Regions from separate parts of the Bacillus sp. Pc3 genome, predicted to be linked through region 3. Evidence: riboswitches for the same ligand, from Rfam matches in the RefSeq annotation. Region 3 holds a riboswitch; each other region holds the start of a gene.
The links. Region 3 has a riboswitch for thiamine pyrophosphate ahead of SB24_RS03160 (ECF transporter S component). Riboswitches for the same ligand answer to the same signal wherever they lie in the genome.
Positions count from the first base shown of each region.

Region 1 (4,819 bases), 250 kb from region 3:
GTTTCCTGACGAAAAGTCTGTTATTCATCATACTCAAAACGCGTTGTATTTAGAAGGGGGAGGAAGATGAAAAAACTTAAGCTGCGTCTGACATATTTGTGGTATAAATGGCTGATGAAACTCGGACTGAAAAGCGATGAAGTGTATTACATAGGAGGAAGCGAGGCGCTGCCGCCGCCTTTGTCTAAAGAAGAGGAGCAGGTGCTCTTATTAAAGCTGCCGAGCGGGGATCAGGCGGCGCGGGCCATTCTGATTGAGAGAAACTTACGTCTTGTCGTTTACATTGCCCGCAAATTCGAAAATACCGGCATCAATATCGAGGACTTAATCAGCATCGGCACCATCGGTTTGATCAAAGCGGTAAACACTTTTAATCCGGAAAAGAAAATCAAACTCGCCACCTACGCGTCGCGATGTATCGAAAACGAAATTTTAATGTACTTGCGCCGAAACAATAAAATCCGTTCAGAGGTGTCCTTTGATGAACCGCTGAATATTGATTGGGACGGAAACGAGCTGCTGCTTTCGGATGTGCTCGGCACAGATGATGATATTATTACAAAAGACATTGAAGCCAATGTGGATAAAAAACTTTTGAAAAAAGCGCTTGAGCAATTAAACGAAAGAGAAAAGCAGATTATGGAACTGCGTTTCGGGCTTGTCGGAGAAGAAGAAAAAACACAAAAAGATGTAGCCGACATGATGGGGATTTCACAATCTTATATCTCCCGGCTCGAAAAGCGGATTATCAAAAGACTGAGAAAAGAGTTTAACAAAATGGTGTAAAATTTTTTCCATCTGACAGCCCTTACTGCTGCAAGGATTGCCGCAGCCGGATGTTTATTTCTGTAAAATGGCGGTGCATATTTTTCCCACCCGAGGAGATACTTAACGTTGTACAGCAGCTCCTAGTGGGAGGGAAAAACGTGTCAAGAAATAAAGTCGAAATTTGCGGGGTGGATACCTCCAAATTACCGGTGCTCAAGAATGAAGAGATGAGAAAGCTGTTTAGGCAATTACAGGATGAGGGCGATGATTCAGCGAGGGAAAAGCTTGTAAACGGCAATCTGCGCCTTGTCTTAAGCGTCATTCAGAGGTTTAACAACAGAGGAGAGTATGTTGATGACTTATTTCAGGTCGGCTGCATCGGACTAATGAAATCCATTGATAATTTTGACCTAAGCCATAATGTTAAGTTTTCAACATACGCTGTACCGATGATCATCGGAGAAATCCGCAGATATTTGCGGGATAACAATCCGATCCGCGTCTCGAGGTCGCTTCGCGATATCGCATATAAAGCGCTTCAAGTAAGAGAGCGGTTAATCAGTGAGACAAGCAGGGAGCCGACAGCAGAGGAAATCGCTAAAGTTCTTGAAGTGCCCCATGAAGAAATTGTGTTTGCCCTTGACGCCATCCAGGATCCGGTTTCACTGTTTGAGCCGATTTATAATGACGGCGGCGATCCGATTTACGTGATGGACCAGATCAGCGATGAGCGCAATAAGGATACACAATGGATTGAGGAGCTGGCTCTGAAAGAAGGCATGAGAAGACTGAACGAACGGGAAAAAATGATTTTGCGAAAGCGCTTTTTCCAAGGGAAAACCCAAATGGAAGTCGCTGAAGAAATCGGCATATCCCAAGCTCAGGTCTCAAGGCTTGAAAAGGCAGCCATTAAACAAATGAATAAGAATATCCATCAATAACGGAAAAAGCCTTTAAACCTTGTTTAAAGGCTTTTTTCATGCGATGGTTTACGTTTGCAAAAAAGTGATGTATTCTAATGTGTAAAAGTTTTTGGAAAATTTAAATAAAGTAAACGGGGGAAACTGCAATGATTTTACAGCTGGACAGTGTGTCATTAAAAAGAAACGGGAAATGGATTTTGAAAGATATCAACTGGCGCGTCGAGAAAAACGAAAATTGGGTGCTGTACGGATTAAACGGAGCCGGAAAAACGGCTTTGCTGAATATGTTATGCTCTTATTACTTCCCCACTTCAGGAGAGATGCAGGTGCTCGGCCATCAATTCGGCAAAACAGAGCTCGGTGACAGGCTCAGGAGGAAAATCGGCCTTGTTTCAGCAGGTCTTCAGCACAAATTATATGCCGCGGACTCCGCTTTTGAAATCGCCCTCAGCGGCGCGTACGCTTCAATCGGGCTGTACGAAACTCCGAGTGAGCAGGTAAGGGAAAAAGCGATCGGTCTTCTGAAGGATTTGGGCGCCATCAGTTACGCCGACAGACGGTATGAAACATTATCACAAGGGGAAAGACAAAGAGCGCTGATTGCGCGGGCGCTTATGGCTGATCCGGAACTGCTGATTTTGGACGAACCCGTGACGGGTCTTGATTTTATGGCAAGGGAGCAGCTGCTGGACACGATTACGTCGATCGCCGAAAAAGAAAATGCGCCGTCCATCCTTTATGTCACCCATCACGCTGAAGAAATTCTGCCGGTATTTGATCAGGCGCTGCTTTTAAAACAGGGCGAGGTGTTCGCCTCCGGGAAAATCAGGGACATGCTTTCTGACGAGCGGCTTACAGCGTTTTTCGATACGCCTGTCAATGTCTTATGGAACAATGGCCGCCCGTTTTTAACACGTGCAAAAGAGGCATCATCCGTAAAATAACATAAATTCACCCTGGGGGTGCTGCCATGCGGCTGAGAGAGACGTTGTCTCAACCCTTAACGGACCTGATCCGGATCATGCCGGCGGAGGGAAGCGGTGAAAAAAGCGGAGGAAGATCCGTTTTTCACCCGTTTCATTTCATGAATGAAACGGGTTTTTTGATACAGCCAAAGGGGAGATTTCCAATGCATCAGATTGATATGCTGTTACACCAGGCGGAAAAACGGCGGAATGACTTCATACATATTGCTGAAAGGTTGATAGCCTTTCCGATTCCGGCCCCGCCAGCAAGAAATACGGCAGAAGCCCAAAAGTGGGTGGCCGGCTTTTTAAAAGAAACGGGCTTCTCGGTCGATATGTGGGATGTGTATCCGGAAGATCCGAATGTAGTCGGTGTTTTAAAAGGGACAGATTCAAGCAGGCATCAAAGCCTGATTTTAAACGGACACATTGATGTGGCAGAAGCCGGGGGCGAAGACTGGCACTCTGACCCGTTTCAGCCGATCGTAAAAGACGGCATGCTGATCGGAAGGGGCGCCGCTGATATGAAAGGGGGTTTGGCGTGTGTTCTTTTCTCTCTGAAGCTGATCCATGATGCCGGCATTGAGCTTCCGGGCGACCTCATTGTACAGTCTGTAATCGGAGAAGAAGTCGGTGAGGCGGGGACGCTGGAATGCTGCAACCGCGGCTATCACGCGGATTTTGCGGTTGTTGCGGATACGAGCAGCCTGCATATTCAAGGGCAGGGCGGTGTCATCACCGGCTGGATAGAATTGAAAAGCAAACAAACATTTCATGACGGCATGAGGCGCAATATGATTCATGCGGGCGGAGGCACATTCGGAGCGAGCGCCATCGAAAAAATGGCAAAAATCATCACTGCCTTGGGAGAGCTGGAGCGCCACTGGGCGGTAACGAAAAGCTATCCCGGCTTTGCGCCCGGCACCAATACGATCAACCCCGCCGTCATTGAAGGCGGAAGACACGCAGCGTTTGTCGCCGATGAATGCCGGTTATGGATCACCGTCCACTTTTATCCGAACGAAACGTACGAACAAGCAGCCGCAGAAATCGAAGACTATATTAATCGTGTCGCTGACAGTGATCTGTGGCTCAAAGAAAACAGGCCGGTGTTCAAATGGGGAGGATCTTCGATGATTGAAGACAGAGGAGAGGTGTTCCCGGCGCTGGAAATCGATTCGGACCATCCGGCAGTTTCTGTCTTGGCTGCATCACACTCAGCCGTCAGAAAACAGGAGCCCGTCATTGATGTTTCCCAAACCGTAACTGACGGAGGGTGGCTTTATCATGCCGGGATTCCGAGCGTCATATACGGTCCCGGCGATTTAAAAAACGCCCACTCCGTAAACGAGGAAGTGTCCGTTGATGAGCTTATGGACTATACGAAAATTATGCTGAGATTTATCCTCGGCTGGTGCAGCCGCAAAAAAGATTGCCCGATGTGACAAGGTTCAGCCCGGCCGTTCATATAATAGGAAAAAGAACGGGCAAAGGGCGTGATACGGATGATCAGCATATCTGAATTTCAAATAAAAGATGTGGTAAACGTGTCGAACGGAAAAAAACTCGGAAGCATCGGTGATATTGATATTAACGTGACAACGGGAAAAATTCAGGCGATTATTTTAGGCGGCAGCGGAAAAGTTCTCGGTTTTTTCGGAAAAGAAGAGGAAATGATCATTCCTTGGCGAAATATAGTTAAAATTGGGGAAGATGTCATCTTAGTGCGTGTAAACGAACCAAAGGGGGGAGCGTAATCCTCCCTTTACTTGTAAAAAGCCGGAAATCTCAATGTTTCCGGCACATTTATTTATCTCATTTTTCAATCAGCCGCTAAACGTATGCTTAAAATTGTGTTAAAATGAGTGGGAAATTACGCTTTTTTAATGTTTGTCGAAAGGTTGGATCTCCATGAATACATATCACCCGTTTAGTCTTACCACCCCCTCGGCACTCATGATAGAAGACTGGAACTGTGTGAATCAGCTTAACACAAAGGTCATCGCCGGATTCACGACGAAAAACGGCGGGGTCAGCAATCCTCCGTATGAGTCATTAAATACCGGATTGCACGTCCGAGACGAAGCTCATGATGTTGTGACAAACCGTGAAGTCATAGCGTCCTTATGCGGTACTGATCTGGATTCCTGGGTGTTCGCCGAC
Region 1 covers NZ_CP010406.1:533,085-537,903, reverse strand. The annotation lists gene spoIIGA (sigma-E processing peptidase SpoIIGA) at 1-9, shown strand, start outside; gene sigE (RNA polymerase sporulation sigma factor SigE) at 67-786, shown strand; gene sigG (RNA polymerase sporulation sigma factor SigG) at 927-1,709, shown strand; gene SB24_RS02120 (ABC transporter ATP-binding protein) at 1,838-2,635, shown strand; TPP riboswitch at 2,640-2,744, shown strand; gene SB24_RS02115 (acetylornithine deacetylase) at 2,821-4,101, shown strand; gene SB24_RS02110 (YlmC/YmxH family sporulation protein) at 4,162-4,413, shown strand; gene pgeF (peptidoglycan editing factor PgeF) at 4,568-4,819, shown strand, end outside.
Region 1: it holds a riboswitch for thiamine pyrophosphate, as region 3 does, so the genes downstream of both, SB24_RS02115 (acetylornithine deacetylase) here and SB24_RS03160 (ECF transporter S component) in region 3, are expected to answer to the same signal.

Region 2 (4,819 bases), 1.7 Mb from region 3:
ACGTGATATCTTGCATTACTAATTGAATGTGAATTACTTCTGTTATCTAGTTTTCAAAGAACAACATCTCGAAGAATCGAATGATCCTTCAAAACTAAACAAGACAGGGAACGTTCTGTTTATAAGACCCAAGGTCTTATATTCCGTTAAAATCCTTAGAAAGGAGGTGATCCAGCCGCACCTTCCGATACGGCTACCTTGTTACGACTTCACCCCAATCATCTGTCCCACCTTCGGCGGCTGGCTCCATAAAGGTTACCTCACCGACTTCGGGTGTTACAAACTCTCGTGGTGTGACGGGCGGTGTGTACAAGGCCCGGGAACGTATTCACCGCGGCATGCTGATCCGCGATTACTAGCGATTCCAGCTTCACGCAGTCGAGTTGCAGACTGCGATCCGAACTGAGAACAGATTTGTGGGATTGGCTTAACCTCGCGGTTTCGCTGCCCTTTGTTCTGTCCATTGTAGCACGTGTGTAGCCCAGGTCATAAGGGGCATGATGATTTGACGTCATCCCCACCTTCCTCCGGTTTGTCACCGGCAGTCACCTTAGAGTGCCCAACTGAATGCTGGCAACTAAGATCAAGGGTTGCGCTCGTTGCGGGACTTAACCCAACATCTCACGACACGAGCTGACGACAACCATGCACCACCTGTCACTCTGCCCCCGAAGGGGACGTCCTATCTCTAGGATTGTCAGAGGATGTCAAGACCTGGTAAGGTTCTTCGCGTTGCTTCGAATTAAACCACATGCTCCACCGCTTGTGCGGGCCCCCGTCAATTCCTTTGAGTTTCAGTCTTGCGACCGTACTCCCCAGGCGGAGTGCTTAATGCGTTAGCTGCAGCACTAAGGGGCGGAAACCCCCTAACACTTAGCACTCATCGTTTACGGCGTGGACTACCAGGGTATCTAATCCTGTTCGCTCCCCACGCTTTCGCTCCTCAGCGTCAGTTACAGACCAGAGAGTCGCCTTCGCCACTGGTGTTCCTCCACATCTCTACGCATTTCACCGCTACACGTGGAATTCCACTCTCCTCTTCTGCACTCAAGTTCCCCAGTTTCCAATGACCCTCCCCGGTTGAGCCGGGGGCTTTCACATCAGACTTAAGAAACCGCCTGCGAGCCCTTTACGCCCAATAATTCCGGACAACGCTTGCCACCTACGTATTACCGCGGCTGCTGGCACGTAGTTAGCCGTGGCTTTCTGGTTAGGTACCGTCAAGGTGCCGCCCTATTTGAACGGCACTTGTTCTTCCCTAACAACAGAGCTTTACGATCCGAAAACCTTCATCACTCACGCGGCGTTGCTCCGTCAGACTTTCGTCCATTGCGGAAGATTCCCTACTGCTGCCTCCCGTAGGAGTCTGGGCCGTGTCTCAGTCCCAGTGTGGCCGATCACCCTCTCAGGTCGGCTACGCATCGTCGCCTTGGTGAGCCGTTACCTCACCAACTAGCTAATGCGCCGCGGGTCCATCTGTAAGTGGTAGCCGAAGCCACCTTTTATGTCTGAACCATGCGGTTCAGACAACCATCTGGTATTAGCCCCGGTTTCCCGGAGTTATCCCAGTCTTACAGGCAGGTTACCCACGTGTTACTCACCCGTCCGCCGCTAACATCAGGGAGCAAGCTCCCATCTGTCCGCTCGACTTGCATGTATTAGGCACGCCGCCAGCGTTCGTCCTGAGCCAGGATCAAACTCTCCGATAAAGTAGTTTGACTGACTACGCACATCGCTGTGCGATTTATTTAAAACTTTGAATTAACAGGTACGTTTTGTCTTGTTTAGTTTTCAAAGATCATTACCGCTTGTTGAAGCAGCTTTATTATCTTACCACTCAGCTTCTTTTATGTCAACAACTTTTTTCAAGTTGTTTCCGAAGCTTTTCGTTGTTGTCTGCTGTTCATCAGCGACGTTTAATAATATAACACCCTTTTGAAAATATGACAATAGTTTTTTTAAAAAAATCATTAATTATTTTCTTTCATACTTATTTCAGTTTCTCTTCTATAGAAAGATAAGCTGTCTTGTGGTTTGGCATATTTTCTTGTATAGTAAGATTGAACTAAATACTTGATGACCACAAGGGGAGCATTAAAGCTGAGAGTGAACGTTTTGTTCTGACCCTTTGAACCTGTTAGTTAACGCTGGCGTAGGGATGTGGCAAAGCCAAATGATTTGCAGTTTATGCAAGCAGCGCGCGGACCTTTTCCCATCCTTCCCCGCGCTGCTTTTTTGTTTATCCTTGTTACGGTTGTCTGACCAGGGGGAAAACTATGAATCATTCAACACAGCTTGTGCGCTTAATTGAAATAGCGATTATGACCGGGGCGGCTGTCATTCTGGACATTGTCTCAGGTATGTTTCTCCGGATGCCCCAAGGCGGTTCGGTCTCTATTATGATGATTCCGATTTTTTTGATTTCATTCCGCTGGGGAGTGAAAGCCGGGCTTACGACAGGCTTTTTGACAGGGATTGTCCAGATCGCCATCGGCAATTTGTTTTTGCAGCACCCGGTGCAGCTATTTCTTGATTACATCGCGGCATTTGCAGTTCTCGGTTTCAGCGGCTTGTTTGCTTCCGGTGTACGAGAATCGGCATTGAATAAAAAAAGAGGCGCTTTAACGATGTATGTTATAGGCGGTGTTTTCATCGGCAGTGTGCTGCGCTATGCGGCACATGTGGTCTCCGGAGCTGTCTTTTTCGGAAGCTATGCTCCGAAAGGCACGCCGGTATGGATTTATTCGTCCGTCTACAACGCGACTTATATGATTCCTTCTTTTATCCTTTCGGCCATTGTCCTTATCTTATTATTCATGACTGCGCCGCGGCTTCTTGAAGCTAAGCGGACAAACTGAAACAGCAGGCGGTTTACGCCTGCTGTTTTTTTATTCCGGGCTGTGCCGTTCGTTTGAATCACTCAGTTCTTTTGTAAGTTCATTTATACTTTGTTTTATGTTTCCTTTGCCTGAAAAATTCTCAATAAGCTCTTTTACATTGATTCCGGAAGATGCTTTTAAGCTTTCCTGAAGACCGGCCATTAAATTGGTTGCGTAGCCTGTGACTTTATTGGCCCCGCCATTTTCACCGCTTCCTCCCGTATCAACGACGGTTATTTTATCAATGTTGGAAAGAGGCGCTGAGACTTGCTTCGCATATTCAGGCAGCATTTTCACAATCATATCAAGGATTGCAGCCTGCCCGTATTTTTCGAATGCTTCGGCGATTTTTTCTTTAGCTTCCGCTTCTGCGAGACCTTTCAGGCGGATGACTTCCGCTTCGGTTTCTCCTCTCGCCTTTTCAGCCTCCGCTTTAGCAAGACCGTCAATTCTCACGCGTTCCGCTTCCGCCTTGGCCATCGCTTCGATGCTGTACTGCTCGGCATCCGCTTCTGCGAGCTGCTTCGCTTTTGCGGCCGCGGCCGCTTGTTCCACCGAGTAACGGTCAGCATCGGCTTTTTTCTTCACTTCAGAGTCATATTGGCGCTCACGGCGCAGAATTTCTTTTTCCTCCAATTCAATCTGCTTTTGCCGCTCAATAATTTTAATTTGCATTTCCTGCTCTGTCACCTGCTGGCGGGCTTTTGCTGTTTCAAGATCATATGCCTGGTCGGCATTGGCTTTTGCTGTATCCTGCTCTCTTCTGTATTCCGCCATTTTCAGCTGATTGATTTTTTCCGCTTCAGCTATTTCCGTCGCCCGCTCCAGCTCTGATTTTTTTGCGTCTTTATCAGCGGCCGCGCGTTTAATCCTCGTCTCTTTATCCGCTTCTGCCGTGGCAATGTCCGCATCCCGCTTGACTTGGGCGATTCTCGGCTTACCTAATGATTCAAGATAGCCGTTTTTATCGCGGACGTCTTTAATCGTAAAAGAAACGATCACAAGCCCCATTTTAGCAAGATCCTGAGACGCGACCCGCTGGACTTCCTGAGAAAACTTTTCCCTGTTTTTATAAATCTCTTCAACGGTCATGGAGCCGAGGATGGAGCGCAGATGGCCTTCCAGCACCTCCCGCGCCTCCTGCTCACGGTCGTCCTTGGATTTCCCCAAAAATTGTTCAGCTGCTGTGGCGATTTCACCGATGGAGCCTCCGATTTTAATAATGGCGGTTCCGTCGGCCATTACCGGCACGCCTTGCTCTGTATAGACTTCAGGTGTAGAGACATCAAGTTTGCTTGACAGTAAACTGAGAGGTTCTGCCTGCTGGAATACCGGGAGCACGAACGTTCCCCCGCCCCGGACGATTTTCAGACGATTTCCGCCTTCATCAATGTGGACGTTCTTATTTCCCAAATAACTTCCGGTCACGATAAGGGCTTCGTCCGGCCCCGCTGTCCGGTACTTCGTAATAAATACAGCAATAAGTGCGATGAGTAAAAAGAATACGATTCCGATAACGATGATAATCGGCATAGTCATAACAGTTCCCCCTTAGATATCAGATTGGTTCATGCGGCGTCACAAAAAGCACTCCGTCTTTCACGTCAATCACTAATACGGCAGTTCCGTACTTGATCTGTTCTTGATCAAAGCTGACGGCTGATTTAGAAATGGCGCCCCCTATTCCCTCTATGATCACTTCTCCATAGCCGTCTTTCGGGACGGAAGTAATGACCCTGCCGACTCTGCCCTTTAAATCCGTCTCCCGGTAAGCGAGCGATTCTTCCGCTGATGAAAGCGGGACAAGGACGAAGAAGTGAAGCAGGCTGACCAAAAGAACCGAAAGAACAAATGAAAGCAACGCAATGACAGAACTTGATAGCGGAGCGGCGATTTCGCCGATATAACCTGAGGCTGAAAAGATTGTTAAAAAAGACAGA
Region 2 covers NZ_CP010406.1:3,072,749-3,077,567, reverse strand. The annotation lists rRNA gene SB24_RS14705 (16S ribosomal RNA) at 160-1,709, opposite strand; TPP riboswitch at 2,076-2,176, shown strand; gene thiT (energy-coupled thiamine transporter ThiT) at 2,277-2,858, shown strand; gene SB24_RS14695 (flotillin lipid rafts scaffold protein FloT) at 2,889-4,418, opposite strand; gene SB24_RS14690 (NfeD family protein) at 4,438-4,819, opposite strand, start outside.
Region 2: it holds a riboswitch for thiamine pyrophosphate, as region 3 does, so the genes downstream of both, thiT (energy-coupled thiamine transporter ThiT) here and SB24_RS03160 (ECF transporter S component) in region 3, are expected to answer to the same signal.

Region 3 (4,819 bases):
ATCGCGATCGCCGTGCGTTCCGCCTTTCTGATTGCGCCTGCCAATAGCGGAATGGTGAAGCGCCTGAAGGCGGAGAGCTTTCCTTTCAGCCCGGAATCAGACGCCGCGCCCCTGATTCTGTGCGCCTGCCGGATGATCAGGATTTCATCTTTCAGAAGAGGGAGAAACCGGAACCCCGCGATAACGCCGTATGCAAGCTTGGGCGGCAGCTTACACTGCTGAATCAGACTGAGCATGAACAGAATCGGATCGGTTGTGAAAAGAAACATCATCGACAAAGCGGAAAAACATAAAATACGAAACGCGATAGAAATCCCGAGCGCCGCGTTATCACTGTTGACGGCAATCGGCCCGAGCTTAAACAGCAGGTTGCTTCCGGTTGTCGGGACGTTTCCGAATACGGCGGCTGTCCATAAAGAACCGAAGGCCAGAATGACAAACGGAATCGTGAACAGCAGCCATTTTTTCAGCGGCACACGCCCCGCCGAGAGGACGCCTCCCGCAATGATGATATAAAACAAAGCAGGGGTGTACGGATTATAAATAAACGACAGCATAATGACGCATAACAATACAGCCGCCGCCTTTATTGACGGGTTAACAGCCTCCAGCCGCAAGTTCATTTCTCCGCCTCCTGTCGTGTTTCATCCATTCATACCGCAGCGGTAAAGCCAAATGCGCCTGCTCGGCGATCCCGGTGTTATCAGAAAATAAAGCGTCGGGAGTTCCCCGGAATACCAGTTTCGTGCCGCAGAGCACAAGGATCGTGTCGGCATAATCTGAGACGAGTTCCATATCGTGTGTCACCATCAAAACAGCCGTTCCTTCCTTTTGAATCTCACGGAGCATTTGCATACACTCCCGCGCCGTTTTGGCATCCTGTCCGAAAGTCGGTTCATCAAGCATCAAAACGTTCACATTGTGCATAAGCATCGTCGCGACGCTGAGCCTGCGTTTTTGTCCTTGGCTTAAAGAAAACGGATGCTGTGAGGCATGGCGTCTCAGGCCGAATCGGGTTAACAGCTGAAGAGCTTTCTCCTTTGCGGCTCTGCTGCTTTCAAAACCGAACATCAGCTCTTGAATGGCGGAATCTGTGACAAATTGGTGTTCAGGATTTTGGAAAACATATCCGATCAGCCGCCGCAGCTCTTTTTCAGAATAGGAATCAATCGGTCTGCCGTCTATTTTGATGTCTCCGCCCAGCGGACGGATGAGCTTGGCCGCGGCAGAAAGGAGCGTTGTTTTTCCTGTTCCGTTAGGGCCGGCAATCGCGGTGATTGAACCTTTTTTTACGGAAAAGCTCACATCCTGAAAAATGACGTCTGCTCCTCTTGAGAATGACAGCCCGTGAACGCTCAGCGCGTCTTCTGCCGAAAGCGCGGCGGGCCGGGGTTCGGGCAGAGACGGTACAGATTCTTGAAACAGCTTTTCTTTACACAATGTAAAAGGAATGCTGACGTGCTCCTGCAATGAGATCACACGCGGAATCGGAATGCCGAGCTGCATCAGCTCTTCAATCTTTGTTTCAAAGATAACGTCCGTCTCTCCGTCCATCACCTTCTGACCCGTTTCGTCAAGGACAATCGTCCTGTCCATCCACGGCGCCCAATGATCAAGCTGATGTTCGATAACGAGAAGGCCGAAGCCTTTTTTTGCTTGAAGATCTTTGATCAGCCGCACTAATTCACGTGCGGAATATGGATCAAGCTGTGCCGTCGGTTCGTCCAAAATAATGAGTTCCGGTTCCATCGCAATGATACAGGCAAGCGCCACTTTTTGTTTTGAACCGCCTGACAGCGAAGCGATCGTTCGCATTTTCAGATGAGTGATCTCCAATTTTGCCAAAACATCATCGATGATTGCGTCCATATCTTCTTTTGTATATTGCAAATTTTCCAGGCCGAAGGCGATTTCATCTTCAACCGTCAGCATGCAAAACTGCTGGTCCGGATCTTGAAACACGACGCCGATGGATCTGGCGGCGGGCTCTGTCAGATGTGAAAGAGGTGTTCCGTATAAAGAAACGGTTCCCGATTGAACCCCATCGCATGCTTCCGGGTACAGACCGTTTAAACAGAGAGCGAGCGAGCTTTTGCCGCATCCGCTCGGCCCGAGCAATAAAGCCCGCTCTCCTTTGCGGAGCTGAAAGGACACGTTTTGAAGAATCGGCTTTTCATCCTGATCATAAGAAAAGGTAAGACGGCCGGCCGATAGAAGGGGCTCAGATGCCTGCATCTTGGTTCACCTGTTTCTTTTTCTTCTTGAATTGTTTTCCGAGCGCCATGCCGTTCAGCACCCCTGTGTAAGCCAGCGCATCACTGATTGCTTTGCCGAGAAGGCCGGCAAGAAGCGCACCTGAGACCAGACGGATGAGAAGCATGACGGCTAATAAACCCGGATTCAAAACAGAGTATCCGGAAACGACCAAGTCATAAATGAAGCTCGTCACAGAAGACCCTATACCGGATAAAAGAAGCACGGGCAGGGTATACACCCGCCAGCGTGTCGCAAAAAAGACCGCTTCCGCACCGATTCCCTGTGCGATCCCGATCAGGATCACCATCGGTCCTGACGGATTTCCGAGTAAGCACTCCACAAACGCGGCGATGATTTCAGAAACAAGAGCCGCTCCCGGTTTTTGAATAATGTACGCGGCAATCACCGAGACGATAAACCAGATACCGTAAATCGGTTCATAGCTCATCCGGCCGAAAAACCCTGCCGCTATATTGCTTGCATGAGTTGATACTAAATAAATGACAGCAAATACAACACTGATGACGGACATGACGACAATTTCTCTCATTTTCCAAATTTTCATTGTGATCTCCTGCTTTCTTATCGGATAGTCGTATGTATGAAAGAGATGATTTTACAGGCGGTTCATATTCAGTTTCATATTGCGGTGTCCTCCCCCGTTTTTTAATGAAAAATAAAAAACTGCATATCCGAGGGAATATGCAGCAGCAGAACGAAAACGCATGGGGAAAAACCCTGCGCTCCGGTCAATCTGCACTTCCCCACGCTGGTATTATCCAGATCGGGTTATAAGGGATCAAAACACGCCTGCCGCATGTTTTATCTCAGCCGATAACAGCACCCCTAGTGCGTTTCCTATACAGTTTTTTATGATGACATCATCATAGTTGATCATGTCTGATTTGTAAACAGCCTTTCTCCAAACAGAGTTTGGAATCGGACCGGATGATCATTCATAAAGATAAGTAGAGCCCTTTTGATCAAAAGGAAACGGAGGACATCTATGTTTGTTCATACAGTGCAGTCTGGTGACTCGTTATTTTCCATCAGCAGAAAGTACGGATACCCTGTTGACAGCATCAGAAGTGTCAACGGGCTTGAGGAAACGAATATCGTTCCGGGGCAGGCGCTTTTAATCCCTCTTAATGAATATACGGTTCAGCCGAATGATACGTATGCCGTTATCGCAGGTAAGGCTTATGTGCCGCAGATGCAGCTGATGCAGGCAAACCCGGATATTCCGCCGAACCGGCTGCGGGCGGGTATGAAAGTGAAGATTCCTGATATCTCTAACTATCTTGCGGGAACCCTGCAATTTTATGTCATTCGGACGCCTGAAGCGGATAGAGAGCTAATTAATGATTTTGCGCCGTATTCTTCGGCGATTTCTTTGTTTGAATATCATTTTGGCCCGAATGGAGATATCATTAACGATTTAAACGACAGAACCGCAATAGAAACCACATGGCAGAACAGAGTGCGCCCGCTTGCCGTCATTACGAATCTGACAGAAGGGGGATTCAGTCCGGAATTAGCCCATCAAGTGCTGCAAAATCCGACGGCAAGAACGAATCTCGTCAGCAATATCGTCTCCTTAACCGTAAGAAAGGGATACGGCGGTGTAAATATCGATTTTGAACGGGTCAGAGAAGCTGACAGGGACCTCTTCACAGGATTTCTCCGGCAGTTAAAAACCCGGCTTTCAGAGCATCAGCTCGCGTTAACGATATCGGTTCCGGCGAAAACAAGTGATGCAGTGCCGTGGCTGAGGGGATATGATTACGGCGGAATTGGAGCCGTCGTCGATTATATGTTCATTATGGCGTACGACTGGCACCACGCCGGCAGTGAGCCGGGACCTGTGGCGCCTTTGACAGAGGTCAGGCAAACGATCAATTTTGCCATCAGCAGGGTGCCGAGAAGAAAAGTGATTCTCGGTGTTCCGCTGTACGGGTATGATTGGGTGATTCCGTACCGTCCCGGAACGATCGGATCCGCCATCTCCAATCAGCGCGCCATGGAAACGGCCATGAAGCATCAATCAGTGATCCGTTATTCCCAGCAGGAGCGTTCCCCTTACTTCCGGTATACTGATGAAAATGGAAGAACGCATGAAGTGTGGTTTGAGGATGTGCGGAGCATGAGTGAAAAAATGGTTCTCGTTCGGGAGTTCGGACTGCAGGCGATCGGCGCGTGGCAATTAACGCTCGGTTTCAAACCGGGCCCGTGGCTGCTTAGGAACTTTTTCACGATCCGAAAAATATAGCTGCATGTCCCGCTCCGCAAGTAATTTTTTTTCCTATGATAACGGATCTTCTTTTGGACAATCTAAAATTGAACAGGAGGTCTGTCATATGAAGAAAAGGGAAGAGCAGTATATCAACGAGGCTGAGTATGTACCGCATCCGACAAAAGAAGGGGAGTACGCGCTCATGCTGCATGAATCCTATCATTTCCTTTCAGAAGAGGATGAAAGCGATTTGCCGGAATAAGGGCTTTATGCCTTTATTCCTTTATTCCGTTTATTTTATAGGCATGTGCTGAAATCACAAATTTAAGG
Region 3 covers NZ_CP010406.1:785,300-790,118, reverse strand. The annotation lists gene SB24_RS03170 (energy-coupling factor transporter transmembrane component T family protein) at 1-623, opposite strand, end outside; gene SB24_RS03165 (ABC transporter ATP-binding protein) at 598-2,235, opposite strand; gene SB24_RS03160 (ECF transporter S component) at 2,222-2,821, opposite strand; TPP riboswitch at 3,001-3,114, opposite strand; gene SB24_RS03150 (glycoside hydrolase family 18 protein) at 3,263-4,525, shown strand; gene SB24_RS19900 (transcriptional regulator SplA domain-containing protein) at 4,614-4,751, shown strand.